DNA from 3 places in the Enterococcus faecalis genome. Region 2 is predicted to be linked to each of the others. Evidence: predicted binding sites of a transcription regulator. Region 2 holds the regulator's gene; each other region holds the start of a gene.
What was found. The regulator NrdR, encoded in region 2, represses ribonucleotide reductase genes. The targets are predictions, from matches to a motif close to ACACNATATATNGTGT.
Positions count from the first base shown of each region.

Region 1: the regulator NrdR is predicted to act here: its motif matches at 2,248-2,263, upstream of pnuC (nicotinamide riboside transporter PnuC).
Region 3: the regulator NrdR is predicted to act here: its motif matches at 6,269-6,284, upstream of nrdD (anaerobic ribonucleoside-triphosphate reductase).

Region 1 is NZ_CP118962.1:574,127-585,415, reverse strand. Features, by position in the region: gene PYW42_RS02950 (hypothetical protein) at 1-405, opposite strand, end outside; gene PYW42_RS02945 (deoxynucleoside kinase) at 755-1,399, opposite strand; gene pnuC (nicotinamide riboside transporter PnuC) at 1,408-2,106, opposite strand; gene PYW42_RS02935 (amidase family protein) at 2,661-4,247, opposite strand; gene arcC (carbamate kinase) at 4,444-5,373, opposite strand; gene aguA (agmatine deiminase) at 5,385-6,482, opposite strand; gene PYW42_RS02920 (APC family permease) at 6,475-7,851, opposite strand; gene ptcA (putrescine carbamoyltransferase) at 7,918-8,937, opposite strand; gene PYW42_RS02910 (helix-turn-helix domain-containing protein) at 9,336-10,181, shown strand; gene PYW42_RS02905 (thioredoxin family protein) at 10,224-10,541, opposite strand; gene PYW42_RS02900 (hypothetical protein) at 10,681-10,809, opposite strand; gene rlmD (23S rRNA (uracil(1939)-C(5))-methyltransferase RlmD) at 10,810-11,289, opposite strand, start outside.
Region 2 is NZ_CP118962.1:715,354-726,642, forward strand. Features, by position in the region: gene polA (DNA polymerase I) at 1-720, shown strand, start outside; gene mutM (DNA-formamidopyrimidine glycosylase) at 820-1,662, shown strand; gene coaE (dephospho-CoA kinase) at 1,659-2,258, shown strand; gene nrdR (transcriptional regulator NrdR) at 2,438-2,920, shown strand; gene PYW42_RS03545 (replication initiation and membrane attachment family protein) at 2,936-4,345, shown strand; gene dnaI (primosomal protein DnaI) at 4,345-5,274, shown strand; gene PYW42_RS03555 (hypothetical protein) at 5,356-6,564, shown strand; gene wsfD (glycan biosynthesis hexose transferase WsfD) at 6,578-8,098, shown strand; gene PYW42_RS03565 (hypothetical protein) at 8,088-9,671, shown strand; gene PYW42_RS03570 (glycosyltransferase family 2 protein) at 9,668-10,930, shown strand; gene PYW42_RS03575 (cellulose biosynthesis cyclic di-GMP-binding regulatory protein BcsB) at 10,945-11,289, shown strand, end outside.
Region 3 is NZ_CP118962.1:2,331,304-2,342,592, reverse strand. Features, by position in the region: gene rsmI (16S rRNA (cytidine(1402)-2'-O)-methyltransferase) at 1-647, shown strand, start outside; gene PYW42_RS11530 (ABC transporter ATP-binding protein) at 662-1,324, shown strand; gene PYW42_RS11525 (ABC transporter permease) at 1,308-2,066, shown strand; gene dinB (DNA polymerase IV) at 2,195-3,310, shown strand; gene nrdG (anaerobic ribonucleoside-triphosphate reductase activating protein) at 3,355-3,951, opposite strand; gene nrdD (anaerobic ribonucleoside-triphosphate reductase) at 3,984-6,167, opposite strand; gene PYW42_RS11505 (ABC transporter ATP-binding protein) at 6,573-7,340, shown strand; gene PYW42_RS11500 (ABC transporter permease) at 7,330-9,426, shown strand; gene PYW42_RS11495 (teichoic acid D-Ala incorporation-associated protein DltX) at 9,630-9,779, shown strand; gene dltA (D-alanine--poly(phosphoribitol) ligase subunit DltA) at 9,794-11,289, shown strand, end outside.

The sequences.
Region 1 (11,289 bases), 140 kb from region 2:
GCAGTTTGAACAAGTGACTTTGATTGTTCCTCGTCCTTTCGGCGCACGTAATGACTGCTGACATTTTGGACATTTAAAATAACGATATCCTTTCTGAGTCAGGTGTCGCTTGCGAAAAGCATGAACCTTTTGCATTAGGCGTTGTTTTCGAAGAATAAACCGTTGATTTTCATTCAATCGCGGGTGAATATGTTTTGAAAAAAAGCGATAACACACGTAGGCTACTGTGATTAAAATCAATAACCGAACCCAAAGATAGCCAGTAAAAATATTGATGAGCGCCAGCACGACACTTGTTAGCAACAGCGTTCGATTCAATTCATCGAACCGGGCATAACGTCCTTGTAAAAATCGTTGCGCTTTTTTGCGCCAACGTAGAATGCGTTCAAACCAAATTTGGCCCATTTATCTTCCTTCTTTCGAGCATTATTTTTTGAATAAATGATTGATTTACAGAAACTTTCAATCAAAATTTACACTTACTAAGTCCAAATTTTGAACAACTGTTGGTTATTTTCGATGGTATACTTCTAGAGAAGTCAGGTCAACCGATGAATGACTTCGTTGATAATAGCTACCGCTATTTTATACAAACTTAAACTGTCGATGGATAGATTATCCGATTTTAACTTAGGGGAAGGTTAAAATCCGATTCTATAATTTAGCACTACACTCCTTTATTTAGTAGCAACTTTAGCCTATCTATCCACATTTTAAGTCAAAAAGAAGCAAGTCCGGACTTGCTTCTTTTTATTTATCTTTCTAATTCTTCAATTTTCTTCTCAATTAACGCCAAGACATATTGACACGCTTCAGGATCTTCGACAAAATCATATTTATCGCCATCAATTTGAATTTTAGGACTTTCATCATAGTCTTCGTACCATTGATCATAACGCTCGTTCAACATTTGATAGTAATCATACAACGTTGGATCTGTCTCAATTTGTTCATAAGGACGGCCACGTTTTTTGATGCGTTCCAACATTTTGGGAAATGAAATACGAATGTGAACTAACAAATCAGGTCTTTTTTTATGCGCAGCATAAGGCAATTCTTGGAGCATGTTTTGTAATAAGTCATCGTACACTTTGACCTCTGTTTCGTTGGCACGACCTAAATCTGCATTTAAATGAAAAAGTAATGAATCTTCATAAATCGAGCGATCCAATACATTATTTTCATGCGTTAATGCTTGTTTAATACTATCAAAACGTTTATTTAAAAAATAAATTTGTAATAAAAATGCGTACTTTTCCGGTTCCGCATAAAATAAAGGTAATACCTCATTATCATCAACTGATTCGTAAAAGGCTTCTGAACCTAAACGGTTTGCAATTAAAGCTGTTAAACTAGATTTACCAGCGCCAATCGTACCTGCTAAAACAATCACTGCCATCGAACTCCCTACCTATTTTTTTCCATTTTATTTTTTATCTTCAACCAATTAAACATACCAAAAATTGAGTTAAAAGTATACATACAATACATAACAAATATCGCATAATCACCACCAGCGTGCGTCCCTGCTCGGAACCATAACAAAATTGAAAAAATATTTCCTAGTAGCCAAAACACGAATTGCGATTGATAACGTTTAATCATCAATAACATCCCTGTCGCTGAAACACTGAACGTGATTGCATCTAATGTTTGTTGCGCATCATTTACAAAGCCTAACAAAATATATGCAGCTACGCCAATGAGCAGCCACGTGAAAAAGGCATACAACCACTGAATACCTTTTAAAACTTTTACTTCGGTTACTTGACCCGAGCCATCCTCGCTAGCCCGAAGCCAAGCATAAAGCCCTGTAATGTCCATAATAATATAGAAGCTTTGTAAAAGAACTTCCGCATATACCCGTGTCACTAACCCAAAATAGCCAATAATCACTGCACTGATTAACCCAAAAATGTAATTGCTGACTTTTCCTTGGGCAATTAAATTCACACAAATGATGCCGGCTAAACCACCTACTAACGTAATCCAATTCGATGGATTGATAGCGAACGCAACCAACTGTACCCCCACCATCAAAGCTAAAAACAAGTAACTTCTCGTTTCCCAACCTTTAAAATCATTCACCAAAAAATTCTTATTCACGACAAATTTCCGACCTTCCTAAAACCAAACTTTTCTCTGTTGACGTCTCAATAAGAGTACTCCGTTTTAAAAAACAAGTCAATCAGATTTCGGAATAAAAAGAAGATTTTAATACTATATATTGATTCGAAAAATATCAAAACACTACATATAGTTATTACGCAAGCTTTCTGATATCCTTTATTGCCACAATATTTTCTTCATCTTGTTTTAATCTTCTATGTATTCATGGATTTGTTTCCATCTAATAATTCCTGCAGCAGAACCCTTTACGACGGTAGCGCTCCAAATTAATGTTGTGAAAGCGGAAGCAACCGCACATATTTATACTTCAAACACAGCCATCGTTCACTCTTTTTATTGAAATGCTTAAAAATTGATGGCCTTATTTCTCGAATCTGGCCACTTATTAACTTATTACATGAAAACATTCGCCTAAAAAAGCAAAAAAAACGACTCACCTAAATAATCGACCTACAAACAATTCCTTTCATTTGTAGGTCGATTATCTTTATTAGGTTTGATACGGATGTTTCGCCATTCCTAGTTTCCCTTTACTGCTCATCTCTATTTATTTTTTTACTGTTTGCCAACAGCTCGTTGTCTGAAAGTACTATCCGTCCTTTTGTACTTTGTTCAAAGCTGTAAGCTTGCTTAAATAACGTTTGCTCTTTATTGGCAGTTTGTGTAAAAGTCAGCCCATAAGGTTGTCCTTCACTGTTTTTCGCCAAAGGAACAGTCAATTCAGGATATCCTGCCACAGCACTTAAACCCGTACCTTCAGAATCAATAAAGGCATATCCGTCTAATTGTTGTTTTTTTAGCAACGCATCAAACGTTTGCTGTGCTTTTTTAATGGTTGTTTGAATGATTTCTTTATCTGGTTGTTTCTTTTTAACATCTGCTTCTAATAAATCTTGCCCATACTTGGCACGAACCTTTTTATCTTGTTGATTATACGCAATTAGTTCCTCCAGTGTTTTAAATGGTAAGTCATAACGTTTCGCAAATTCTTCCAATGCAAACTTAAATTCATTGGAAATAACTTTCCCGCCATCAATCCCTTCCATGTCTGGTGTTAACGGAATCACTTCTGCTCCAGCTTTTTGGATGGCCTTTTTAGCAGTCGCAAATTCTTCTTCAGCACTTGGCATTTCTAGCAACCCAATGCGTTGACCTTGTAAGTTATTTTTAGTAAATTTCGTTGAATCAATGCTCGGAACCGTGTCTTTCTTAAACGCATTATAGCCTTGCGCAACATCAACGACACTTCGGGCAATCGGGCCAACTGTATCTAATGACGGTGCCAATGGCAAAACACCTTCGCCACTTACTGAACTGTGGGTCGGTTTAAAACCAACCACTGATTGATGAGAAGCGGGGGAAACAATCGATCCCATCGTCTCAGTGCCTAAAGAGAAGGCGCCGATATTCATCGTCACACTAGCCGCACTCCCAGAACTTGAACCTGAAGGTGTTATTTTGAGTGGCCCATAAGGATTAAGTGTTTGTCCATGTTTGGAACTATAGCCACTTGGTGCTTTCATTGACATATAATTCGCTAGTTCAGATAAGTTTACTTTTCCTAAAATCAAAGTTTGCGCCTCTGTTAACTTCTTAACTACTTCCGCATCTTCCTTAGGCTTGAACGTGCGTAAGGCATACGCTCCTGCACTCGAAATCATGTTGGTCGTATTTATATTTTCTTTCAAAGTCACAGGAATACCATACAAAGGCTTCTTCGGTGTTTGAGAGGCTTGCTGGTCAAATGCCTTGGCTTCCTTAATTGCTTGCGGATTGATTTCAGAGATGCTGTTCATGCCATTATCTATTTGATCGAACTGTAAAATACGGTCCAAATAAAACGCCGTAAGTTCTTCATAGGTCAATGCTCCGTCGGCAATCGCTTGCTGTAATTCAGTGATATTTTTTTCAATAATCAACGGTGCTTTGGTACGAGCTTTTTGTACATCTGTTTCTTTTAATTGGTCTTCAATCGTTTTAACGATTCTCTCTTGATTGTACATTGCTGGGGTTTCTGCCTCAGGAGTGAACTTTTTGAGTATAAACCAATAAGCTGCAGCGCCTATTATGACTAACAAAACAGCAATTATTCCGATTACTTTTAAAAATTTAGACATTTTTATCCTCCTATACCATTTAAAGATTATCTTACTATGTTTATTTTTGCATGACAACTAACAGTTTTGTTCGTTAAAAAGACAAAATAGAGAGTAGGACATCCGTCAAAACGACCGATGTCCTACTCTCTAACGATTAAGATAGTCCGCTAAATGCGTTTGTTTTAGTCTTTTGTGAAAGTTAAATACTGAGAATTTATTGTGTAATTCGTGTACCACTTTCTCCTTTGATTGCTTCCGAAGCTAATTCTAAAAGCCCGATAATCGACTGGCGGTTTGGTTTACTTTCTGCAAAACTGATGGCCGCTTCCACCTTAGGTAACATACTACCTGGCGCAAATTGATTTTCTTCTATATATTGTTGCATTGCCGTAACCGTAACATCGGTCAAAGCTTGTTGATTTGCTTGACCAAAGTTAACAAAAACATGTTCCACTGCAGTTAATACCACAAAAACATCTGCTTCAATGAGTTCAGCCATTTTTGCTGCCGCAAAGTCTTTATCAATGACTGCATCTACACCATGATAGACTGGACCATCATAGGCAATAGGAACCCCGCCACCACCACAAGCAATTACGATCTGTTCTGCATCAACAAGTGTTCGCAAGCTAACTTTTTCGTAAATATCAATTGGTTTTGGTGAAGGAACTACCCGTCGCCAGCCTCGACCCGCATCTTCTTGATAGACGTTCCCAGTTTCCGCCATCAACTGTTTGGCTGTTTCTTCGTCATAATAACCACCAATTGGTTTTGTTGGTTTTGTAAACGCTGGGTCTTTTGGATCCACCACGACTTGTGTAATTAACGTAACAACTGGTTGTTCCCCTAAATTTCTGGCTACTAGTTCTTCATCAATTGCTTGTTGTAAATGATAGCCAATATAGCCTTGGCTCATTGCTGTGCATTCAGGAAACGGCACGACATCTTCTGGAGATTGACTCGTTTCCTCAAAAGCTAAGCGAATTTTGCCAACTTGTGGCCCGTTGCCATGAGCAATCACCACTTGATGGCCTTGTTCAATTAAATCAACAATGGATTTTGCAGCGGTTTGTGCTTTTGCCAATTGTTCTTTCGAAGAATTTCCTAACGCATTTCCACCTAATGCAATCACTATTTTTGACATCTGTTTCCCTCCTAGCGCTTTGGTTCTTGTTGTGTGATACAGTGAATATTGCCGCCCCCATAAACAACTTCTACCGTATTAACGCCGACAATTTTTTTATCTGGGAACATTGTTTGAACTTGCTCTAAAGCCAAACAATCATTTTCATCACCATACTGTGGCACAATCACGCCATCATTTGTAATTAAAAAGTTCATATAGGATGCGATACAAATATCGCCTTCTTCTCGTGGCATGGTTCCTTCCACGAAATCAATTTTGAAGGAGCCTTTAATGGTTACATTTTTGACAGGACAGCATAATTTGTGGACTTTTAATTGGCGTCCTTTAGCATCAGTCATTTTAAGCAAACGTTGATACGCATCTTGTGCCGCTTCATAAAATGGGCTATTTTGATCTTCGGTGTAAATACAAGCCACTTCACTAGGTGCAATAAAACAAGCTACATCATCCACGTGACCATTAGTTTCTTCTGGGTCAATTCCATCACCTAGCCAAAGAACTTTTTCAACATTTAAATAGTCGCATAATTTTTGTTCGATTGCTTCTTTTGAAAGTTGTGGATTTCGACCTTCACTTAATAAGCACATTTCTGTAGTCAAGACTGTTCCTTGTCCATCTACGTGGAATGAACCGCCTTCTAAAACAAAATCATCTGTACGATAAGAATCTACATGCTCAATTTCACAAATTTTTTGTGCAACCAAATCGTCTTGGTCCCAAGGGAAATATAAACCATCTACTAATCCCCCCCAAGCATTGAATGTCCAATCCACACCACGGATTTCTCCATGGTCGTTAATGACAAATGATGGTCCACAATCACGGACCCAGGCATCATTGTTTGACATTTCATAAACCGTAATTTCTGGCGGTAATTGGCGACGGCAATTTTGAAATTGTTGTTGAGAAACCACCACATTCATCGGTGTAAATTGACTAATTGCTTTGGCCACATTAGTAAAAGCTTCTTGGACAGGTTTACCACCATCGCGCCAATTATCCGGTCTTTCTGGCCAAATCATCCAAACTTTCTCTTGTGGTTCAAATTCTCCTGGCATTCTAAAGCCATCTTGTTTAGGGGTACTTCCTACAATTCGTTTAGCCATTTTCTTTCGTTCCCTTCTTAATTTTTTTCACGTAAATAATTACTTCACCAAACAGAATAAAAATGATTGCCCCAATTGTGATTGGTAATTTTTCATTTAATGCTGCGGGACTAAAATCTAAAGGCACTGCTGTGAAAATCAGTGAAATAATAATCATAATCATTGGCAAAACCACTAAAACTTTTAAAAATCCTGGTTTTCCGTTAACTTTAAACGGACGTGGTGTATCGGGATCAATTTTTCTAAGCTTATAAAAAGCTGGGAAAACTGGGATATACGATAACAAGAATAGGACGACATTCAAGGAGAAAAAGGCCCAGAATAAATCTTGATTAGGTAAAATTGGTGCTAATACAATGACCACCGATGCCACAATGCCATTCATCAAAGCAGCCCCAATTGGCATGTCATTTTTCTTACTACGTTTTTCAAAAAATTTAGGCATGTCACCATTCTCAGCAGCATAACAAGCTGTATTATTGACTCCTAATGACCAAGAAATCATGTTGCCGAACAACGTAAGAAGGAATAGGAAAGCCATCAACATAATGAACCAACCTTCTGTCGAGCCTGTCAATAGTTTAAAGCTATCCATCATACCACTGCCGGTACTAATTTGATCGGTGGGAATCGCTACCCCAATTCCAAAGGCTGAAAAAATATAAATGGCCGCAATGACTAACCCCGCTGCTACAATAGCTTGTGGAATTTGCTTCTTAGGATTTTCCATATCATCTGCAAACGTACAGATGACTTCAAACCCTAACAAATTAAAAATGATTACAGAAATAAAAGATAAACTCCTTAAGTCAAACGTTGGCAGCATTGATTTCAAGGTAAATTCATTGGCAACACCTTTCGTCAAGGCTACATACAATCCTAGCCCACCAATTAAGACTGCTAAAACCATCTTGATTACGGCAGCTCCATTTAGAATCCAGATACTGTCGCTGACTGGATAAAAACTAATCCAAACCACAATCCAAGTAAAAATTAATTCAACAATAATCATCATCGGTGTTGAAAACTTAATACCTGTAATTGTCGTTAATAGTTCTGGCGTCATAACGGCTAATGAAGCTAGCCACAATGGATAATTAATCCAATAATACCAAGAAACTCTGGCACCCCAACGATGACCATATGCTTTGGTCACCCAATCATAGATGCCCCCTTCACCAATATAAGTTGTTCCTAATTCTGATGAAATTAACCCATATGGCAATAGGAATGCAATTAATAAGAAAATCCACCAAAAAAACTGAGAATTACCAATTGCAGCAACAGGCGCCGCTGCTTCAGCAACGAAAACCACACAGATGACTGATAAAATGGCACTCGTTAAACTAAATTTCTTTTTCCCCTCCATGAAGACTCTTCCTCTCTTTATAAACTGTCCACTGATTCATTTTTTCAATCAGTGGACAGTTGGCCGTTAAATGCTTTGAGTGTCTAAGAAAACTTCTAGTTCTTTTTTCGCTTCTGCTTGCTTGATTAAATCATAAGGATTTTTTGCTTCATAATCATTCATAAGATATACTAATAAGCCACGAATAGATGTTAAACGGTTTTCTGCTTCATCGAAACAAATAGAATTTTTACCGTCAATTACTTCATCAGTTACTTCTTCCCCACGTGTTGCTGGTAAACAGTGCATGAATTTACAATTGGCACCTGCCCGATCCATCATTTCTTGATTCACTTGATATTTTGGATAGAAAACCTTCATACGTTCTTCTTCAGATAATTCCGCTTCGTACAAGCCATACCAAACATCCGTGTACAAGAAATCAGCGCCTTCAACAGAACTTGCATCATCTGTGACCAAAAAGCTACCGCCTGAAACTTCACAATTTTTTGCTAATTTCGCTTGATGCTCTTCATTTAATTGGAAACCTTCTGGACCGAAGTGAACAAAATTCATGCCCATTTTTGTTGTGATTAATCCTAAAGAAAAACAAACTTGTGTTGCATCTCCGACAAAGATAACTTTACAATCTTCTAATTTTTTGCCTTCTGGTAAATGCTCAACCATGGTACACAAATCACCTAATTCTTGGGTTGGATGATTGTAATCAGACATACCGTTAATGACTGGGATGGTAGCACAATTAGCTAAATCAACAATACTATGGTGACGTTCCACACGAGCCATCAAAATATCTACTAAACGTGACAATACACGGCTGGTATCTTCAATCGTTTCATGTCCCCCTAATTGAATTTGACCAGGTGCTAAATATTCGCCATGTCCACCTAATTGTTCCATTGCAGTTTCAAAAGATACTCGTGTTCGAGTTGAAGATTGTTGGAAAATCATTCCTAAAGATTTGTTTTTTAACAGTTGCGGATAATACCCATTTTTAATCGCTTCTTTAATTTTTAATGATAAATCGACTAAGTAGTGCATTTCCTCTTTCGTATATGTTTCTGTTGTAACGTAATCTCTTTTCATGATGTGTTCCTCCTAAAAGTTGTTTTTGTTTACACATTGACTTTACCAAGTTTAGCGAAGAGTTTACTATCCGCCAAAAGTTAGAAAACGCTTTCTTTTTTGGCGTGATTTTTCAGTAAAAAAAGTTTATTTATGGTTATAAACCGTTGGTACACCAGGGGTTTATAAAAGTTTAGGCGGATTTCTCTCTAATTTCTGACCAATCATAGATTTGAAAATGGTATAATTATTTTGAAAAATCATTCACTTAAAATAAAAGATGAAAGGGGTTTCCAATCGTGACATTTGTTTTTATTTATAACATCTTGTTGATTATTTTATATTCGTTTACTTCAACCTTTACCTTAAATCTTTACTTGAAAAATAAACAACCGATTTTTTTATTGCTTCTCTTTTTAATGGTTATTTTTATTTGTGACAATGTGATTGTTTATATGACTGAGTTCATTAATTCGTTTGCAAACGAATATAATCAGACCTTTATGACCGCACCTTTTTTAAAGACCATCATTTTTATTTGTTGTAATTTTGCCTATCTGGCTATTATCAATACTATTAGTGGTCGTCCTTTTAAAAATTATCAATTTGTCTGGTTATTTTTAATTGGTTTATGGATGCTAGCTATTCCATTTTCACAAAATTCCGCCTTAAAAGTTTGGTTGTACTATTTACCCAATCAGCTATTTTTAATTTACCTTGGATGCTATGCGCTCTATCAACTACGAATAGATCCTTTATCAGCCCTTGCGAAAAAATATCTTCGTTTTATTGGTTGGCTAAGCATTGGTTTCGGTGTGGCGATTCTTTTGGAAGATACCTTCGTTATTTTTAACATTGACCAATATTCTGATATTGTCTTTAAAATTAACAACCGAAACGTTTCTGAAGATATTTATACAATCATTCTCTCGATCGCCATTATCTACTTCTGTAATCGTGATTTTACTCTGTCGGTTCTTGAAAAAGACGCTGCTAAATTGGAAGAAAATCAATCAGATGAACCCGTACTTTTGGCGCCTTTTTGTGATGCCTATCAATTAACGCAGCGAGAACGAGAAGTGCTTTCGTTACTTTTAGAGTGCAAAACAAATCAAGATATAGCCAACGAACTATTCCTATCAATCGGGACAGTAAAAACACATATCCACAATATTTTCGTTAAATTAGAAGTAAACAAAAGAGCAGAAGTTTTTGTCAGTTATCAACTTTTTTCTCAACAACAAACTGAACATTTAGCGAGATAATTAAAAAGGAAGCCTCTCCGTGATCGGTGGCTTCCTTTTTGATTAACTATTTTCTTGTACTTGTCGAACTCTCTTTTCAATTTCTTGAAAGTTAATAATTTTAGCTTGGCGATGAATTTCTTTTCCTTCATAGTATAAGATAATGGTCGGTGCAGAAAAAGCATTTAATTGTCCAATTATTTCTGGACTTTTATCAGCTTCTGCAATGTATGTAGGAAATTCATATTTTGTTGCAATTTTTTCGACAATCGGTTTATCAACTGTACAAACACTACAATTTTTTGCTGTCAAAAAGACGGCTTGTAGACGATTGTCTGTAATTTTTTCTTCTAATTCTTCTAATGTTGTTACATATTCCACTGAATAGCCCTCCTTGTCTTTTGTCTAAAATAACAGATTTACTAGCAAAATAACAACTTATTTGTTTGGCTAGGAATGCTTTAACAAAAAAGTTGTCGCCCATTTCATTAATGGGCGGCAACTTTTTACTGATAACCGCTTATTTATTAAAAATTTTAGGCCCTTTGCGCATGTTTTTACGATCATTTTTGGGAGTTTCCATTTTTTTAGAACGGCCACCACCTTGTTTCTTTTTAATTAATTCTAACATTTTTTCTTTTTCATTCATTTAATCCACCGCCTTTGTTAATAACGTGACAGATTCAATGTGGGTCGTTTGTGGGAAATTATCCACTGGTTGAATTTCTTTTGCTTCATAGCCACCTTCTGTTAATAATGCAATGTCGCGAGCGAGTGTGGCTGGATTACAGCTGACATAAACAATTCGTTCAGGTTGCGTTTCAATTAATGTGTTTACTAATTGACCATCTAACCCTTTCCGTGGTGGATCCACCACCACAACATCTGGTTGCAAGCCATTTTCAACTAATTTTGGCAATAATTCTTCCGCTAAACCAGCCGTGAAAGTGGCATTCTCAATGTTGTTTAATTTAGCATTATTTTCTGCATCTTTGACCGCTTCTTCAATTACTTCAATACCGTAAACTTGCTTTGCATCTTGGGCTAAATTTAAGCCAATCGTCCCAATCCCGCAATAGGCATCCACCACAATTTCATTGCCTGTTAAAGCCGCATACTCTTTAACTTT
Region 2 (11,289 bases):
GCCTTCGTACCAAGAGAGGATAATTGGTTGATTTTCTCTTCTGATTACTCTCAAATTGAGTTACGTGTGCTCGCGCATATTTCTAATGATGAGCATTTAAAAGAAGCGTTTGTGGAAGGACAAGATATCCATGCCAGCACTGCAATGCGAGTTTTCGGTGTTGAAAAAGCAGAAGATGTCACACCTAACATGCGTCGTCAAGCTAAAGCGGTGAATTTTGGAATTGTCTATGGTATCAGTGATTATGGCTTGTCTCAAAACTTAGGCATTACTAGAAAACAAGCGCAACAATATATTGATACCTATTTTGAAAAATATCCAGGCGTGAAACAGTACATGGAAGAGATTGTCCGCGATGCCAAAGACAAAGGCTATGTGGAAACATTGTATCATCGCCGTCGTTATTTAAGTGATATTAATTCAAGAAACTTTAATCTACGTTCGTTCGCTGAACGTACAGCGATTAATACACCGATTCAGGGAAGTGCCGCAGATATTTTAAAAATTGCGATGATTGAAATGGCGCGTCGTTTAAAAGAAGAAAAATTACAAGCAACAATGTTATTACAAGTGCACGATGAATTAGTTTTTGAAGTACCAGAATCAGAATTAGAACAATTAAATCAACTCGTCAAAGAAGTGATGGAGCACGCAGTTTCCTTACATGTGCCACTTATCACCGATAGCAGTTGGGGAAAAACATGGTATGAAGCAAAATAATAGCTTACCCATTAAGAACGATGAATAAAATAAGGATAAGTAGGATCTGGACGTTGATATCTAAGCGTTCAGACCTCTTTATATAAAGGAGCAAAAATAATGCCAGAATTACCAGAAGTAGAAACAGTGCGAAAAGGACTTGAAAAACTTGTTGTAGGAAAAACCATTCAAGAAGTCATTGTTTTTTGGCCAAGAATTATTGAATCACCGGAAGTTGATGTATTTCAAGGTCAATTAGCTGGTCAAACGATTGAAGGAATTGAGCGAAGAGGAAAATTTCTGATTTTTAAATTGTCTGATAATGATATGATTTCTCACTTACGGATGGAAGGAAAATATGAGTTTCATCAGGCTGATGATGAAATTGCCAAACATACCCATGTAATGTTTACTTTTACAGATGGCACGCAATTACGTTATTTAGATGTACGGAAATTTGGGCGTATGACATTGGTTCCTAAGAATCAAGGTCATCAATATAAAGGGATTTTAGCTTTGGGGCCAGAGCCAACACCAGACGTTTTCCAATTAGCTACTTTTCAACAAGGCTTGAAAAAGCATCATAAAGCAATTAAGCCATTGCTGTTAGATCAAAAGCTAGTGACGGGTTTGGGGAATATTTATGTAGATGAAGCACTTTGGCAAGCGCAAATCCATCCAGAACAACCAGCAGATTCCTTAAAACCTGCGGAAGTTGCTACGTTGTATCAAGCAATCATTGACGTCTTGGCACGCGCTGTTGAAGCAGGTGGAACCACCATCCGCACCTATCTAAACGCGTTAGGAGAAGCAGGGACTTTTCAAGTAGCGTTGAATGTCTACGGGCAAACAGGCTTACCTTGCAATCGTTGTGGTACGCCAATTGTTAAAACAAAAGTGGCACAACGTGGTACGCATTATTGTCCACAATGCCAACAATTGAAAGGTCGTCGATTGAAATGACAAAAGTTTTAGGCATTACAGGAGGGATTGCGACAGGTAAAAGTACGGTTGTTGCTCTTTTTAAAAAAGCGGGTTATCCAATTGTTGACGGCGACATTATCGCCCGCGAAATTGTTGCAAAAGGGCAACCAGCCTTAGCCGCAATCGTTGAAACTTTCGGACCAGAAATAGTATTAACAACTGGTGAATTGGATCGGAAAAAATTAGGACAATTAATTTTCGCTAGTCCTCAAAAAAGAGAGCTGTTAAATGAAACGCTGAAACCTTTTTTAAGAAAAGAAATTTTACGTCAAATTGAAGAAGCTAAAAAGAAAGCCTCCCTGGTTATTGTTGATATTCCTCTGCTTTATGAAGCTCATTATGAGGCGATCATGGATCAAGTTGCTGTGGTATATGTACCAGAAAAGATTCAAAAAGAGCGTCTGATGGCCCGAAACCAATTAACAGAAGAAGAAGCGCAACAACGAATTGCTAGCCAATGGCCGATTGAAATGAAAAAAGAACGAGCAGATATCGTTTTTGATAATCAAGGAACTAGAGAAGAAACGGAACAACAAGTGAAGAAGTGGCTAGAGGAACAAACTGGAAAGAAGTGAATATTTTTTAAATGGCGTAAAATGTTTTGAAAATTTCAGAAAAAACAGTGAAAGTCTTTGTTTTTATTAAAGAATGGCAAAGATTCAACTAAGAACCAGTTCTAAAGACCTAGTAATAGCGCAATTTCATGTTATAATATAGGCAACAAAAATTATACAGAATAGAAGAGGTGAACGTTATGCGTTGTCCAAGATGTCATCATAATAATTCCCGTGTTATTGATAGCCGTCAAGCAGATGATGGACGTGCAATTCGCCGTCGTCGTGAATGTGAAAATTGCAGTTATCGGTTCACTACATTTGAAAGAATTGAAGCGGCGCCATTACTTGTAATCAAGAAAAATGGGGATCGTGAAGAATTTAATCGTGATAAAATTTTGCGTGGGCTCATTCGCTCTGCGGAAAAAAGACCCGTTGCTATGGAACAAATGGTTCAAATTGTTGATAATGTTGAAAATCGAGTGCGTAGTTTAGGGGAAAATGAAGTCTCTACAACGCTTATCGGTGAATATGTGATGGAAGATTTAGTCAATCTAGATGAAATTGCCTACATCCGCTTTGCGAGTGTTTATCGACAATTCAAAGATATGAGCGTGTTTTTGAAAGAGTTACAGGACATTGTCGACAAAGCAAAATCTTCTTCTCCTGACTCAGAAAATTAAAAAGGAGGTCTTTCTTTGAAAGGAAATCGGCAAAGAATCCAACCAAAAAATATTTTTCAAGCGGTTATTGATTCACCGCTTTCTGATCAAGAGAAAGAGGTTTTAACCTTTTTATATCAACCAATTGTCGGCGCCAATGCGTTTAGTTTATATTGGCTTTTGTTATCTGAAACAACAGACTCAGAGGAGAATGGCTCGCTGTTTCATGCAGATTTAATTAGTTTGCTGGACTTGAGTTGTCAACAATTAGAAGAAGCTTGCTACAAATTAGAAGGCATTGGGTTGCTAGAAACGTATAAAAAAACAGATCGGGAATTAGGAGATTGTTATTTATATTATTTAAAAGCACCTGAAACAGCCGCTCGTTTTTTTAAAGATGAAGTGTTAGCTTTAGTGTTATTTAATCGGGTTGGACAACGGAAATTTGATCAATTAGTGCAAAAGTTCCAACCGCATCCTACTAAAACAGAGGGCTATCAAAATGTTTCCGCTAGCTTTAAAGAGGTTTATGCCTTTAAAGAAGAACAAATTGTTTCCGAAGCGAACCGATTGACAACGATTCAAGAAACTTTTTCTCAACAAGAAAAATCGAAGAAAATTTCTGTATCAACGGATTCTTTTGATTGGCACTATTTTGTGGAAGGTTTGCACCGTTTAGGTTTACAACTGCCTGAAGATGAGGCTAGTTTTCAAGAAGAAGTCTATGTTTTTCATCAATTATATGGCATCAATGAGTTAGATATGGTAGACTTTGCTTCGAAATCATTTGACTATTATACAAGTCGAATTTTGCCTAAGGAATTAGTGCGAACGATTCATCAAGCGTTTGATCCTGATAAAAAACCACAACCAACAAACGTAGTGACAAACAAGCAAGCACAATTGACGGTGGAAGAGCAACAAACGTATCGATATAACGCATTAAAAATGAATGGTTTTTCTGAACTAGATATTCAAATGATTATGGATAGTGAAAAGAATCCGCCTATTCAATATTTAGAAGCTTTAAAAAATAGTCGAGGCGGCTATACGACACCACAAGAACGTTCATTAGTGAAATATTTGATTGCTAAATCAGGCTTACCGACTAGTGTGATTAATATTTTGATTAACTATGTTTACAACATTCAACAACAACCGACTTTAAAAGCGGAGTATGTGAATCGAATTGCGAATGAATGGGGACAAAGTGGCATTCATTCACCAGAAAAAGCAATTGAACATGTCAGAGAATTGGCAAAACAAAGCCAAACCAAACAAAAACAGCGACAACAAAATTATTCAGGGAAATGCCAAACTGTTCGACAAGAGCGATTGCCAGAATGGGCAGATCAGCCAAACGATGAAACAAAACTTTCCCCAGAAGAACAAGCCGAGTTAGATCGACAAATTCAAGAATTTTTAAACCAAGGAGGTGACCAATGATGGAAGACGTAGGAAAAGAAATGTCAAAAATTATCCAGAAGCGTGACATCAATGAACGATATGAAGAGCTGGTTAACGAAGTATTGAAAGATCAAGATGTTCAAGCCTTTATACAAGCAAACCGAGAGCGTTTAACCGATGAAGATATTCGTAAAAGTTATGCTAAGCTGTATGAATTTGTTCAAGAAAAAAAGAAATTTCAAGTAAACGATCCGGCAATGATTGCCCCCGGCTATGAGCCAAGATTAATGTTGAATTTTCATTACATTGATGTAACGTATGTCCCAACGGCTGATTTAATCGCCCGTCAGAAGGAAGAAGAAATTCGTAATCGAGTAAGGGCAATGGACATGCCAAAAGATGTCCGAGAAGCAAATTTACGAGATTTCGATCCATCTTCTCAAGGTCGAGCCAAAGCGTTAGCAGAAGCAATGCAATTTTTAAGAGAATATCCTGCGACACCAAAAGAATTTCATAAAGGGCTCTATTTACAAGGCCCCTTCGGTGTAGGAAAATCTTTCTTATTAGGTGCGATGGCTAATGCTTTAGCAGAACGTGGATTTACTACGACAATTGTTCATTTTCCAACATTTACAGTAGAAATGAAGCAAGCCATTGGTCGCGATCAAGTTGGTGAAAAGCTCGATGCAGTAAAAAAATCCCCTATATTAATGATTGATGACATTGGTGCGGAATCCATGACTAGTTGGATTCGTGACGACGTTTTAAGCGTAATCTTGCAATACCGAATGCAAGAACAATTAGTTACTTTTTTCTCTTCCAATCTAGATTTAAAAGCTTTAGAAGAGCATTTAACCGTGACGCAACGAGGAGAACAAGAGCCGCTAAAAGCCAGACGAATTATGGAACGTGTGCGTTATCTGTCAAAAGAGATTACGATGACAGGAAATGATCGACGAAACGGTTAAAGCAATCCTTTTATTTTTATGGATTGCTTTTTTTCTTGCGCTTGAAGAGGTAGCGTAAGTTTCGCAAAAACAAGTACTTTTGTGTACACTGACAATAAAGAAGTGAGGAAAAGAGGCGTAACAATGAAGAGAAAACTTTGGATTTTTATTGGGGTATTCGTGGTGCTTCTGGGAGGATATTTTCTTTTGTTTAGAGAAAAATCCTATAAAGTAGAGGTGGAAAAAGTGAATCCAAAAATTCAACGCTTAATGTCGACAGACAAACAACATTTTTTAACAAAACATGAATTTCACACAAAAGAAACCGCTAAACGCAAAGATTTGTTGAAGTTTTTTATTGAAACCCGGCTCAAAACAGACGGCGGTTTTTTAACCAATTATTTACCAGATGCTGAACGCAAAGATGTCGCCACAGGACATGAGTTGCTAAGTGAGTCTTCGGGTCTATATTTGCGTAATTTAGCTTTTGATACGCAGGGACGTTTTGATAATTTTTACAAGCAGACGAAAGACACCTTTTACGACGGCGTCCAATTTAGTTACCGAATTGACGAGCAAGGCAATAAGTACAATGTCAATGCCTCGATTGATGATTTACGGATCATTCGTTCATTAATTGAAGCAGGGGGGCATTTTAAAACAGATCAGTACGATCAAGAAATTAAAAAATTAGGCAAGAGTTTTATGAAAACCTCTATGAAAGATAATATTCTAATTGATTTTTACGATAGTAAATCAAAACAACAGTCTTCAGAAACTTCTTTGTTTTATATTGACTTAATTACGCTGGGTTATCTATACAAAGAATTTGGGATTTCAGCAGACTACTTGCAGTATCATTACCAATTAATAGATGATGGCTATATTTCTGATGATTTACCTCTTTATCAAACGGAGTTTAATCATCAAACAAATAAATACGAAAACAACGGAACACTTAATATTATTGAATCTTTATTAACGATTGTCCATTTAAGTGAAGTGGGTATGGCGAAGCAGACTAGTATTGATTTTGTGCGAAAACAAGTTCAGCAAGGAACGCTTTTTAACTCGTATGATTTAAATGGATCGCCCGTGGATAAAAATCAATCTGCAGCTAGTTATGCGATAGCGGCTTTAATTGGTGTTGCCGAAAATGACAAAGAGTTGTATCGTGCGGCAATTACAGTACTTAATAATTTTCAAATTATGGATTCAAGCAGTCCGATTTATGGAGGATTTGGTGATAAAGTTACGAAACAAGTCTATTCCTATAATAACTTAATGGCTCTTTTGGCCTATGATTTCTAGATGAGGTGAAAGCATGGAAAAGATCAAAAAATACATGAACTCGGCTTTTGAATGGTTGAGTCGTTATATTTCTCCAAGTCTTTTGGCCGTTTTAGGGATTGGGTTAGTGACAAGCATTTTGTTATTTGTTTATCCGATTAATGGCTTGGGAGATAATGGCGAGTATTTTCGTGTGTTAAATTCAAATAGTCTTTATCGTGTCAATGGTGATAGCTACGACAATGTGGCCTATTTTGTTAAGGACTTTTCAATTATGCGTTATTTTAATGAAACAACGACGCACTTTGTTTCCACTCAACAATTTTTCATCACCATTGCCATTTGGCTTAATAAACTTTTTTATAGTCAAACACTTTTCGATATTCGTTTCTTAGGTTTCGTTTATCTTAGTTGTTTTTTAGTGTCAATTTATATTCTGGTACGAGGCTTAACCGAAGGAGTATCTTTGAAAAAAAGTTATCTTATCTCCTTGTTGGTTATTTTCATCTTGGGGGATACCTCCTATACGATTTATTTTAATTCCTTTTATACAGAAGCGACGAGTTTTTTACTTTCTGTGAGTGTCTTAGCATTTTCAGTCTATTTTTATCGGGTGACGAAACCAAGAACTTGGCTCAGAAGAATAGTTTTAGTTATCTTGGCACAAGCAGTAGTACTTTTAATAGGAACAACACGCCAAGAATATTTGCTGATTATTGGCGTAATTATTGCTGGATTAGGATTTTTTGTCTACTTGTCACAACGTTACCAACGATTGTCAATGACGGCCTTTTTAATTGCGTTGATTGGTTTTACAACGTTAGCGGCTTTTATCGTTCCTAACGATATCTATGAACGTGATGTCTACCACAGTATGACGCGCGGTGTAATGAAGGATAGTAAGGTTCCAGATAAACGGATGTCAGAGGGCGGAATCAACCCGCAATATGGGTTGCAAAAGGGACGTTCCTACTTTGAAGAATACAGTCCTGTGTCACCAACTTCTGAACAAATGAAAAAAGATTTTTTTGATAAAACGAGTTTTGGATGGGTGTTATTGAATTATTTAAATTATCCATCTGAATTATGGCAAGGACTGAATTCAGCGGTCCCAAATGTTTACTTAGTAAAGCCTAATAATGTGGGGAATTTTGAGAAAACGACGGGGCGTGCACCGCTGGAACAATCTAAATTTTTTATGGTGTATAACCGTATTAAAGCCAGTTTTTTCCCTAAAAACTTTGCTTTCTATCTATTATTAGGCGTGATTCTGTTTGGTTTATATGGCGTTGGTTTATACAGAGGACTCAAGAGAAACGAACCCAGATTAGTTTTTCGCTTCTTTTTAATGACAGGGATTTATCTAAATTTATTAGTTGTTTTCATTTCAACAATTATTATTGATGGGGATAGTGACTTAGTACGTCATTTGTTTTTAGTCTCAGTATTTTTAGATTTTCTCTTGTTACAAATTGTTTCTGATGTTATTGGTAAACGAATGTGGCAAGATACAACACCACAAGTCATTGGGGAGGTAGAGGGAATTGAAAAATAAACAATATCTTATTGGCTGGGTGTGTTTCTTACTCTTTTTCGTTTTTTGTGGCTTTGCCAAACCGGCGCTGGCTGCACCAAGTAAACATGTCTTACTTGTCTATGACAGCTTGAATATTGCTGGGAAAAAAGAAAATGATGTGGATGCTTTACAACGAGTGTTGACGAGTTTTGGAGTAGAAGTTCAGAGTGTGGCGGTGTCAGACTATGTGCCTGGCGAATTGCTAAATGATGGCTATGACAGTTTGATTTCTATGGTGAATTGGCCTGAACAAGCCGGCGTTATTGCCTCTGATTTTCTAGCAGATCGAGTTCATTTTAAAGGCAAACAATTACACATTGGTCGAAACATGCGTGACGATGAAAAACAATATTTTAGCGGTACGTGGAAAGAATTAAGTCATCGTCAATATCGGTTAGAAGATGAAAAAAACCGCTTTTCTCAAGTATTGCCTTTTCAAGATCAATCAGTTGTGCTGGAAAATACGCAAGGTCAGACGGTTGGCCGATTAAAAACACAAGAATTAGCACCAGAAGAATATCCATTTGGTGTAATTGAGAATGGGCATGCTTTTCTACCAATGTTTGAACGCAAAGGCGCTGTTTTTTTAGAAAGCTTAGACGTGATTAGTCAATGGCTGGAAAGTGAAAAAATGTCACGGCCGTTTTTGACGATTTCTGATTTTAACCCGTTAAGAGATATGTCCGTCGCAACCTATTTGCAAGAAGAATTAGTTAAAACCACGTATCCTTATATTTTATCCAGTACGAGCGTTTCACAAAACAATACGATTTTACCTTATAAACTATTTACGAATGCGTTACGTGCGTTTGCTTCGACGGGGGTTATTTTCTTAGAAACACCGGTCGTTAACAATGTTGATTTAAATGACCAACGTGCTTTGAAACAATTGATGGAGCAGCAGATTAGTTTATTGGTCGACAGACATGTCTATCCAGTAGGCATTTCTGCTCCAGGATACTGGAATCAAGACCTTCAATATCAAGAGGATGGTCTAGCAATTAGTGATACAGTGATTCTAAGAGAAAATCCGCCGATTGAACGCGTTTTTTATCGGAACCAAACGGGAGAATCAATCACTTATAAGAATGCTTTGTTTGATTTACCGTATGATTATTTATCGGGGATTGAATGGACGGATAAAGATAATCCGAATGACTATCGATTTCCAATGCCGACCACCATTAGTTTTTCATTTCCAAATTCTAAAAAAGAAGTGGATCATCTAATTCAAGAAGTCAAGGAAGCACCAATAGTGTTTAGTGTTTCAGAAGCGGATCAACATTTCACTGTTCAAACACAAACGCAGAAAATCGAATTTCGGAATAATCGGTTCTTCTTAAACAATCAAATTGTCAATGGTTTGGCTGATACAGGGGTCTCAACAGTTGAAAAACAACGATTTACAGGGTTATTTTCATTCTTTTTTAGCATCACAAATAATATTTTAGTTGGCGTTGTTACACTAACTTTAATCATCCTGATTATTTTGTTTATGATTGGACGAAAGAATTATCGGTCGAAATATATTAATAAGGAGGAAGACAAATGACCATTGCTGACATTGTAATGTTAACAGCAACTATCATTATTTGGAGTCTACTAATTGTAAATATTCTCTTAGTTATTTTTGGCTATGTTTATTATTTAAAAACAGATCCTGTCGCACCACCACCTGTAGAGGACGAAGACGCGCCGTTTGTTTCAATTATGGTGCCGGCCCATAATGAAGGAATTGTCATTGTGCGGACAGTTGAAGCGTTATTGAATTTTAATTATCCGCAAGATCGCTATGAAATTATTGTGATTAATGACAACTCAAGTGATAATAGTGCTGAGCTTTTAGCGAATGTCCAAAAAAAGGCGGTTAATCGAAATTTGCAGATTATTAATACAGACAATATAACAGGTGGGAAAGGTAAGTCTAATGCCTTAAACATTGGTTTCAAGCAAGCCAAGGGGGACGTGATTGCCATTTATGATGCGGACAATACACCTGAACCGAATGCACTCCGTTATTTAGTTGGAGAGTTAATCGCTAGTGAGGAATACGGCGCGGTTATTGGTAAATTTAGAACGAGAAATCGCAATGCAAGCTTGTTGACACGCTTTATTAATATCGAGACACTGGCCTTTCAATGGATGGCACAAGCCGGTCGTTTTCAATTATTTAAGTTATGCACGATTCCTGGCACAAATTTCATTGTTCGTCGTAGTATTATTGAAGCCATTGGCGGCTGGGATGACAAAGCGTTAGCCGAAGATACAGAAATCAGTTTCCGCATCTATATGATGGGCTATAAAATTAAGTTTCAACCAAAAGCAGTGACGTGGGAGCAAGAGCCACAAACTTTGTCAGTTTGGTTCCGGCAACGGACGCGATGGGTCAAAGGCAATATTTATGTCATTGTTAAAAATGCTAAATTATTGTTTAATCCTAAAGCGAGTCGGATCCGTTTTGATATCTTATATTTCTTGTCCATTTATTTTCTCTTAATGACATCGCTCGTTTTGTCAGACATCATGTTAGTTTTATCAATGTCTGGTTACTTAACAACGACCCTGCAAGGATTTAGCAATTCCTTGTGGTTGTTAGCGATTTTGTTATTTATTTTCAGTACTTTTGTCAGTATTACAACCGAAAAAGGCGAAATGACTTTAGAGAATATCTTAATTATTGCCTTGATGTATATTACATACAGTCAGATGTGGCTAGTAGTCGCCGCTTATGGCATGGTGATGTATATTAAAGAAAATGTTTTTCATAAACAAACACAAACAAAATGGTACAAAACTGAACGATTTAAATAAGGAGGAAACGTGCAATGAAACAAAAAACAGTCACTTTAATAGGAGTGTTCTTTCTGGCAATTCTGATTGGTGTCGCAAGTCCGACCGTATACGCCGAAAACAAAGAACAAGACAACCATACCTTTACACAACCTTTTCAAAATAAAACAATCTCTTTAACAGGTACTTCTGTCCGTAGCACCATGTATTTTACAAAAATTGATTATTGGGACGTAAAAAAAGCATCATTCAATATGACTTACCAAATCACACAATTAAAAAATAATCAGACCTCAGATTTAACTGTGGCAGTTAATGGTGTGAAGTTTTATTCTTGGCGTCCTGAAAATACGACTGGTATTCAACAAAAGACGATTGAA
Region 3 (11,289 bases), 1.3 Mb from region 2:
TTCCTCAACTGATTACACGATTGCTGAATGGTGAAACGATTGCCCAAGTTAGCGATGCAGGTATGCCTTCAATTAGTGATCCTGGTCATGAATTGGTTACAGCATGTCTTGAAGAAGAACTGGCAGTGATTGCCTTGCCAGGACCTACGGCAGGAATGACCGCCTTGATTGCCTCGGGTCTTTTACCACAGCCATTTACGTTTTATGGTTTTTTACCAAGAAAGAAAAAAGAACAGAAAGACGTGTTATCAGCATTAAAAGAAGAACGGCCGACACAGATTTTTTATGAGTCCCCCTATCGGATTGCTAAAACGGTAGCAACGTTTGCTGAAGTCTATGGTCAAGAACGCCCCGCTGTGATTTGTCGGGAATTAACGAAACTTCACGAAGAGTATTTACGAGGTACCTTAGGAGAACTAACAGAATATTTAGCAGAAAATACGCTAAAAGGCGAGTGTTGTTTATTAGTTAGCGGATTTACTGGTGAGAAAGAGACAATAGCCGCAATGCCAGCTATTTCCCTCAAAGAACATGTACAAGTTTTAATGGAGGAAGAGGGACGGAGTTCAAAAGATGCAATCAAAGAAGTGGCCAAATTGAGAAATGTAAAAAAACAAGAAGTATATAAAGAATATCATTCCATTTAAAAAAGGAGAGAAACATGAGTAATTTATTGCGAGCAGAAGGCGTGTCTTATCAAGTAAATGGTCGTAGCATTCTTTCTGATATTGATTTGTCATTTGAAACAGGCAGCAATACAACAATTGTTGGTCCTTCAGGTAGCGGGAAAAGTACATTTTTAAAAATTTTATCTTCATTATTAAGTCCTACAGAAGGCGAAATTTTTTATCAAGAAGCGCCAATTACTACAATGCCAATCGAAACATACCGCCAAAAGGTTTCTTATTGTTTTCAGCAGCCAACTTTATTTGGTGAAACCGTGTATGATAATTTGTTATTTCCATTTACCGTCAGACAAGAAGCGTTTAATCAGGAAAAAGTCGTGGCATTACTCCAACAAGTGAAATTGCCCGCTGCTTATCTTGAAAAGAAAATAGCCGAACTCTCTGGTGGTGAGCGACAACGGGTTGCTTTGCTACGAAACATTATTTTTGTACCAGATGTTTTATTATTAGACGAAGTTACAACGGGATTAGATGAAGAAAGCAAACAGATTGTCAATCAATTGTTAAACCAATTAAACAAAGAGCAAGGAGTCACGCTGGTTCGTGTCACGCATGATACCGAAGAAATTCAGCAAGCACAGCAAGTGATTCGTATTGTAGCAGGAAAGGTGGCGCCGACAGATGGATTTAGCAGTTAATAATTTATCCTTATTTTTTTCAGCCATGCTAGTGGTGGTCGCATTAATTATTAGTACTAAAGAAAAATTAGGTTTTACCAAAGATATTATTATTAGTGTGATTCGAGCAGTCATTCAATTAGTCGCAGTCGGCTATTTATTAAAATATGTTTTTCAAGTCAATAACCTGATTTTAACGCTCATCATGGTTTTGGTGATTGTTTCCAACGCAGCCTTTAATGCAAAAAAACGCAGCCAGCAATTACAAAAGGGCTTTTTGATTTCTTTCATTGCAATTGGTTGTAGTACAGGAATTACCATTGGTATTTTGATTTTTTCTGGTTCTATTAAATTTATTCCTTCTCAAATCATTCCTATCAGTGGGATGATTGCCAGCAATTCGATGGTGGCAATTGGTTTATGCTATCGCAATTTAGATACTCTTTTTCAAAACCAACGGCAAGCGGTAATGGAGAAACTAGCATTAGGTGCAACTATCAAACTCGCCTCTTTACCAATCATCCAACAAAGTGTGAAAACCGGGATGGCGCCGACGATTGATTCTGCCAAAACTGTCGGAATTGTTAGTTTACCTGGGATGATGTCAGGCTTAATTTTTGCGGGCGTTGATCCTGTCCATGCGATAAAATATCAGATTATGGTGACTTTTATGTTGCTATCAGCAACAAGTATTGGTTCAGTGATTGCAACTTATCTTGCCTATAAAGGCTACTATAATCAACAAAAACAATTGGTCGTTTAATTAAAAAGCTGGAAATCTGTGTTTATAACTTCACGGATTTTCAGCTTTTTCTGGTTGAAATAAAGAAGTTTCAATTTGAAAAAGAACGGACGTTCGTATATAATAGAGGGAGGAGGCGAATCAAAATGATGAGCGAATTACGTTTTCCCTTAAAAAAAGATACGTCGAGAAAAATTATACATATAGATATGGACGCGTTTTTTGCTTCAGTTGAAGAACGAGATCATCCAGAGCTAGTAGGACATCCGTTAGTTATTGCGCGCCATCCAAGTGATACTGGGGGCAAAGGAGTGGTGACCACAGCGAATTATATTGCTCGACAGTACGGTATTCACTCGGCTATGAGTGCTCAAAAGGCGTATGAACTATGTCCAAGTGCCATTTTTAAGCCAGGTAATTATCAGAAATATAGTGAAATTTCTCAAGAAATCCGTGAAATTTTTCGCCGCTATACAGATGTGATTGAACCGGTATCTATTGACGAAGCGTATTTAGATGTAACTGAAAATAAGGTCAACAGTAAGTCGGCTATTAAAATTGCGAAAATGATCCAATATGATATTTGGCATGAATTGCAGTTAACTTGCTCGGCAGGTGTTAGTTACAATAAGTTTTTAGCCAAGTTAGCATCAGATTTTCAGAAACCAAAGGGTCTGACGGTTGTCTTACCAGAAGAGGCCGAAGATTTTTTGAAAGCATTACCGATTGAAGATTTCCACGGAATCGGCAAAAAAACAGTGCCTAAAATGCATGAACTAGGGATTTTTACTGGAGCAGATTTATACAAGCAAGATGAGATGACGTTGATTCGGTTATTCGGTAAAATGGGTTATTCATTGTATCGTAAAGTCCGCGGTATCCATGATGCGCCAGTTCAAGTGACTAGAGATCGTAAGTCGGTAGGCAAGGAACATACTTACGGCACCCCTTTAACGACGGAAGAGCAGGTTACGGCTCAATTGAGACAATTAGCAGCAGGTGTTGAGCGTGCATTGCAACGAGTGCAAAAACATGGCAAAACAGTAGTCCTGAAAGTTCGTTATACTGACTATACGACGATTACGAAACGTGTGACATTACCTGAATATATTTCTAAAAAAGAAGAACTTTTCTATCAAGCGAATTTAATTTGGGAAGATATTTTAGGTTTAGAACAAGGAATCCGTTTATTAGGCATTACTTTAACGAATTTAGATCCACTAGCGTATGAAAACATTGTTTTACCTTTATGGGAAAAAAGTTAGCCCTTTAGCCATCTCTTGAGGATGTGTCTAAAGGGCTAACTTTTTTAAATTGATTTTTTGATTTGTTCATAAGACGTTTCGGCGTCATGACATTTTTCCCAAATAACAGCTTTGCCAGCAGCAAGTGATTTGGGTACATCAATAATCCGTTGATTACTACTGCCACGAAATTGTAAATTTAAATTACGTTTTGCCAGTTCAAAGCGCCCATCAACTAAAATGTCAATTGAATGGAGTAGTTCAAGCTTATCAGGCGTTTCTAAAAGTAGTTCTTCAAAGGTATACCCAGACCAAGACCAGATATCTTTGGCTGAGCCAAATGTTTCCCGCACACGTTTGACTACACTAAGACAAACATCTGTATTCAGAAAAGGTTCACCACCCAAAAGAGTCAAACCTTGGACATAGTCATGGGACAAATCTTCAATAATTTGATTCATTAAAGATTCTGTAAACGGCGTACCGTAATTGAAATTTTGGACAGCTTTGTTAAAACAACCTTCACAAGCAAAGAGACAGCCGCTCACATATAAACTATTGCGTACACCTTCGCCATCAACAAAGTTGAACGCTTTGTAATCGGCAATCTTTTTTTGGCTGTAGTCTTCGGTTTTCCATTCTTGTGGTTTCGGATTACGCATCAGCAAAACTTCTTTCTATAGAATAATCGAGTTTAATTTTTTAAATGTTTCACACGAGAGGAAATTTCTTTGTGACGACCGTGTACCATTGGGCGAGCTTGCGGGTTACCTAAATAACCACAAGTCCGTTTAACGACATCACAAGTCTTAGGATCATGATTGCCACATTCTGGACATTCAAAGCCACGTTCAGTTGGATGGAAGTCCCCTTCAAAACCACAGGCATAACAATGATCAATTGGCGTATTGGTTCCTAAATAGCCAACTTTGTCATAAGCGTAATCCCAGACAGCTTCAAGTGCTTTGGGATTTTGCTGTAACATGGGGTATTCACAGTAGTGGATAAAACCACCAGAACAGTATTTTGGATAATCCTTTTCAAAATCAAGTTTTTCAAAAGGCGTTGGATTTTTGCGTACATCATAATGGAAACTATTTGTGTAATATTCTTTATCTGTAATATTTTCGACGATGCCAAATTTTTCAGTATCTAAACGGCAAAAACGGTCAGTCAAGCTTTCGCTCGGTGTAGAGTAGACACTAAAATGATAGCCGTATTCATTGCCCCAGTTGTCGGCATTTTTTTTCAGTTCTTTTAAAATATCCAGTGTAAAGTTTTTGGCCTCTTGATTGTCCTCCCAAGCACCGCCGTAAAAGGCAGAAGCCACTTCATACAAGCCAATATAGCCAAGCGAAACCGTGGCACGTTTGTTTTTAAACAGTTCATCTACGGCATCCTGTGTAGCTAAACGTTTTCCAAATGCACCATACATGTATAAAATCGGTGCATTCGCTGGTTTAGCTTCTTTAACACGTTCAACCCGATAAACCAAAGCATCTTTAACGATCGCTAAACGTTCATTTAAAATTTGCCAGAACTTTTCTTGACTTCCTTGCGCTTCTAAAGCGATTCTTGGTAAGTTCAAGGTCACAACGCCTAAATTCATTCGGCCAACATTTACTTCTTCACCTTGTTCGTCTTTCCAGCCTTGTAAAAAGGAACGACAGCCCATTGGTACCTTAAAACTACCTGTTAGTTCAACGATTTTATCATAGTTTAAAACATCAGGATACATGCGTTTCGTTGCGCATTCCAGTGCCAGTTGTTTAATATCGTAGTTTGGATCAGTAGGTTGCGCATTGACGCCGCGTTTAATTGTGAAAATCAGTTTTGGGAAAATAGCTGTTCGTTTTTCAATCCCTAAGCCATTAATTCGGATTTGTAAAATCGCCCGTTGAATTTCTCGCTCAAACCAGTTGGTACCTAAACCAAATCCCAGAGAAGTAAAAGGGGTTTGTCCATTGGAAGTAAATAAAGTATTAATTTCATACTCAAGACTTTGCATGGCATCAAAAATATCTTTTTTCGTTTTCTTCTGAGCGAATGCTTTTTGGCGTTCTTCTCCTTCAATCCATTCTTGCGCATCTGCTAAATGTTTTTCATAATTACGTTCTGCAAAAGGCGCTAATAATTCATCAATCCGATCGGCAGAGCATCCACCATATTGACTGGAAGCTACATTGGCAATAATTTGAGAAATTTGTGCAGTGGCCGTTTGAATTGATTTTGGTGATTCGACATCAGCGTTCCCAATTTTAAAGCCATTGTTTAGCATGCCTTTAAAATCAATTAAACAGCAGTTTGTCATGGGCGTATATGGATGATAATCTAAATCGTGGTAATGAATGTCGCCTTTTTGATGGGCATTAGCCACGTGTGAAGGCAACATCTTTAAACCAATTGATTTTCCAACAATCCCAGCGGTTAGATCACGTTGCGTATTAAAAACGTCACTGTCTTTGTTGGCATTTTCGTTCACGACAGTCTGATCTTTATTAATTAATTTGCCGATAGATACATTAATATCAGTCGCTTTACTACGCTCAAAATCACGTTGGGTTCTGTAATGAATGTATTCTTCGGCTAAGGCATATTCGTTGTTGGATAGCAGAGTATGTTCCACAATATTTTGAATTTCATAAATTTTTACGTTATTGGTAAAACGTTCGGCAATTTCTCGATTGACATCGGCAACAATCGATTGGACTTTTTGATGTGTCAAAGGAGTGACTTGGTCATGTATTTTTTGTTCAGCTTTGATCAAAGCATCGTATATTTTTTGATCATCGAAAGTCACTAAACGACCATCCCGTTTGACGACTTTAATTGTTGAGAGATTAACATCCTCGGCTTTTTCATCAGTAATCTTCATCATTTTATCCAGCTCCTTATATCTCGTTAGTAACTATCCTAATACAAAGGTCGGCTAAATTCAATCGATATATTGCGTATTTTTAGTAAAATATCACTAGACAAACACTATATATTGTGCTTGCACTGTTTTGAAAAAATATGAAAACAAATGAAGAAAAGGATTGAGCAAATTTTTTTGCGTGAAAAAAATTCTTTGTCCAAATTAAAAAACAGCAAAGATTTTTTTGCCAAATTGCTAAAAGCAACACTAAAAAATAACAATTATTAAATAATAATTGTTTGCGGATTTATTCACGAAATGCCAATTATTCTTTGACTACCGAACGATATTGTAAGATAAAACGATGTTCATTCAGATTTTTTCTTGGTAAAATAAGAGTAATAACAAAACGTTGGAGCGAGAAAAATGAAAAAAATTGTAGAAGTAAACCATGTCAGCAAGACATATGGTCGTTTAAATAATAAAACAGAAGTATTAGATAATATTTCGTTTACCGTTGATGAAGGCGAATTTGTGGGGATTATGGGTCCCAGCGGTGCTGGGAAATCGACACTGTTGAATGTCTTATCCTCGATTATTTTGCCAACCGCAGGAATCGTGCGCATCGCCGGACAAGATATTTTAAAAATGCGAGATAATCAATTAAGTGATTTTCGAAGAAACGAAATGGGGTTTATTTTTCAATCGTTTAACCTAATTGATACGTTAAATGTGAAGGACAATATTCTGTTGCCTTTAGCTGTAGAAAAAGTTTCATTAGAAGAAATGGATAAACGTTTGTTACATGTGACTTCGATTTTGGGGATTCAGGAGCTTTTATCTGCTTATCCACCAGAGATATCTGTGGGACAAAAACAACGGGTAGCAGCTGCTCGTGCTTTGATTACGAACCCTAAAATTATTTTTGCAGATGAACCAACTGGCTCGCTGGATTCAAAATCAGCAACAGAATTGTTGAAATATTTAGCTGAAATTAATCTACATGATGATGCCACAATTTTGATGGTGACACATGACCCGTACACGGCCAGTTTTTGCAATCGCATCTTATTCATTAAAGACGGTGCGATTTTCTCAGAAGTTGTTCGTCAAGGATCACGTAAGGAATTTTTTAATCGTGTGATAGATATGCAAGCAACGATTGGTGGAGGCGGGCGCGCAAATGATTTTTAAACTATCATTAAAAAATTTAAAAGCTCATGTACCTAATTATCTGGTTTATTACATTAGTATGACTTTTGCAGCGGTCGTTTATTATTGTTTCCGTGCGATTGCTTACAACCAGCCTCTTGTCGCAGGTGCAGGCCGTGATATCGAAATTAAGCGATCTTTAGGACTCGGTAGTACCTTAGTCACCATTATTATTTTGGGCTTTATGTTGGCAGCAAATCGTTTTTTTATAGGAAAACGTAGCCAAGAAATTGGCTTGTATCGATTAATTGGCTTGAGAAAGAGCCAAGTTTCACTAATTTTTTTAGTAGAAAATTTAGTTTTAGGCTTTGTTTCACTAATTAATGGAATTATTTTAGGAGTGATTTTCACCAAGTTGTTTTCAATGATTTTAGCCAAAGTTATGTTTTTAGAAGTCCCCAGTTTCTTCTATATTTCTTGGCGTTCCGTTATTGAAACCGGTGTAGCTTTTGCATTTATGATTTTGATTGTCTGCTTAAGAAGTATTTGGATGATTTATCGTTATCCATTGTCGCAGCTTATGCACCAAGAAAAAATTGGTCAAATTAATTATAGTCGTTTAACGAAACGGCGGCAGTTTCTAGGTATTTTAGGACCTATTTGTTTACTGGCTGGTTATTTTATTGCGTTTGATTTTCGGAATTTAGCGACAGGTATTGTGTATAAACAATTAAATGATTCATTGGATATCTCGATTCCGATGATTATTACATTGACGCCTTTTATCATTTTGGGTCTCTGTGTGGTGGGAACTTATTTATTTTTCCGTTATACCATGTATTTTATCATTCGCTTATTTAATCATAGAAAAAAATGGTATTACCAAGATTTACGCATGATTACTTTAGGCAATGCCAAACGCTACTTATTTAAAAGTAGCAAAACACTCACTGGTTTGACCTTGTTAATTGCGACGGCCTTGAGTGGGATCGGCGTGATGGTTTTTGTGTATACGATTAGTATGCACACGGTCAACAGTGATGGCCCCGTGGACTTTTTAGTTTCACAGGAAAGCTATCCTAAATTGAAGAAAGTTCTTGATGAAGCGAAGGACACCAAAATAAAAAATGAAGTGACACTTTCTTATAAAATTACTGGAATTGAACGCAGTTTGCGAATTGGTCAAGCGCAAGAGGAACAAGAAACGATTGAAGCAGTTAATGTTTTATCTTTCTCCAACTACCGCAACTATCAAAAAATTAATCCTTATTTAAACGATTTACATTTAAAAAATGACCAAAGTGTTATCTATATGGATAGCTTTATCAATATTTTAAGTGGTATGTCTCGTTATGAATCGAAACTGCAATTTGTTGAAGGAGAGAAGGCACAACTGCAACAAGTGCTGCCTAACTATCTAGGTAATTTTTTATTGCAATATTCCTTACCAACGATTGTCGTTTCCGATGCCCTTTATCAGAAAGTGACAAAAAATTCCATTCAGTATCAGATTAACGCCGTAAATGTTGACACGAAAAGCCGTGAAAAACTTTATGAAGCCGTAAATAAACAGATTGCCACAGAATGGCAAGCGCCAATTTTGTATAAGTATGAAAAAAATAACCAGCAGTTGAGTGGTTTTGCCAAACAAATGCCTAACGAAGAGGTAAAGAATACGCAAGATGATGTCACAGAAACTTGGCGGCTAAATATGAATGATCGCTACGCCTCTTTACGCTATGAACGAAAAATTAACGGCTTGACTTTATATGTCTCCATGTTTGTGGCAATTTTAGCGTTGTTTATTACGGGCAGTATTTTGATGTTACGACAACTCTTTTCAGCTGTAAGTGAGCGTCAAGATTACGTGACTTTAAAACGGATGGGTGTTTCTAGTAAAGCGATAACTAAGCAAATTTATCGACAGAATAGTTTGATTTTCTTTCCGCCGATGGTCATTGGGATTTTGCATACCACCTTTGCCATTTATTTGCTAAGCCAATTTATTAAGAGTCCAGGATATTTGTTAGTATATCTTTCTTGTGGAATCTTAATAATTGTTTATCTAATTTTTTATATTTTAACGTCTGCCATTTATGCGCGGATGATTCGACACATCCATTTTTAAAAAACTGTAAAAGCCGTTGTGAAGCGGTTTTTACAGTTTCTTTATGCGAAAAAATTATGAGAGTTCCGTTTATGAAAATCATGAAAATTTAAGAAGTGACGAAATTGTTAGTTTTTTTATTAAATTGTAAGAAATTTCAATGGACTTTGCTGAAATATAGCATAAAATAATGGATAGCGATTAACCTTAGGAGGTGAATGATAATGAAAACAACTTTTCAGAAAATTCTCAATAACGAAAGTCTTAAATTCATCGGTAAAACGTTATTTTATTCTTTCATTGTCATTGCATTAATTTATCTTTATCATTACAAGAATATCAATGGAGGAACCTTCATTTATAACGAGTTTTAAGGAGGCGGCTATACATGGAAAAAGTAATTAATATGATTCAAACGATTGATGAATGGGCACGTAAAGAACCCCAACGTCCTGTTTATTTAACCGAAGAAAAAGTCTCTACGTATGGAGAGTTAAAAGAAAAGTCAGACAATCTAGCCGCTTATTTAGCTGAGCTGAAAACGGACAAGTCAGCGATTGTCGTATATGGAGAATTAGATTTTGAAATGATTGTGAGTTTTTTAGGCGCATCGAAAGCTGGTTTTAGCTATATCCCCATTGATGCACATACACCAAAAGAACGCATTGAACTAATTCTAAACGTAGCCAAACCAACCGCAGTGATTGCTGTGCATGAATGGCCTGAATTAGCCACCGAAGTGCCAGTAATTACGGCGGAAGAATTAACAGAAATGATGATGCATGCACCCCGATATGCGCCTGAGTTGACGCCTGTCACAGGAGCAAGTAATTACTATATCATTTTCACTTCAGGGACAACTGGCGTACCAAAGGGTGTGCAAATCAGCCATGATAATTTAGTTAGCTTTACGAATTGGTTGTTGCAAGATTTTGGTTTAGAAGAAGGGGCCCGCTTTTTAGCACAGGCACCTTATTCGTTTGATTTATCGGTGATGTCTATTTATCCCGCATTGGCGTTAGGCGGCTCATTAACTCCGTTACCCAATGAAATCATTAACGATTTTAAACAATTATTTACGCGTTTGCCACAATTAACAATCGACGTCTGGGTTTCAACACCGTCCTTTATTGAATTGTGTCTAATGGAACCAAGCTTCGATGGTGAACATCTACCAGCACTGCGCACGTTTTTATTCTGTGGAGAAGAATTACCAAAACCAACGGCTGAGAAATTAGCCGCTCGTTTCCCAACTGCGCATATTTATAATACGTATGGGCCGACAGAAGCGACTGTAGCGATTAGTGCCATTGAAATCACTCAAGAAGTTTTAAAAAGTGTTCAACGTTTACCAATCGGGTATGTGAAAGAGGATACGCAAATTTATATTATGGAAGGCATGTCAAAATTACCTGCAGGTGAAATTGGTGAAATCGTCATTGCTGGACCAAGTGTTTCCAAAGGATATCTAAATAATCCTGCGAAAACAGCTGAAGCTTTTTTCCAATTAGATGGCGTACCAGCTTATCGCACAGGCGATGCTGGAAAGTTAGTCGATAACCTATTGCAGTATGAGGGACGCTTAGATTTTCAAATTAAATTGCATGGCTACCGCATTGAGTTAGAAGAAGTGGATCATCACTTAACGAATGTTTCCTACGTGAAACAAGCAGTCGTTGTGCCGAAATATCAAGGAAATAAAGTCCAACAATTAATTGCCTATGTCGTTCCGCAAGCACATGAATTTTCAAGTGATTTTCAATTAACTAAGGCAATTAAACAAGAATTAGCCACGTTGACAATGGACTATATGATTCCGCAAAAATTTGTATATGTTGAACAATTACCTTTGACAAGTAATGGCAAAATTGATCGGAAAGGGTT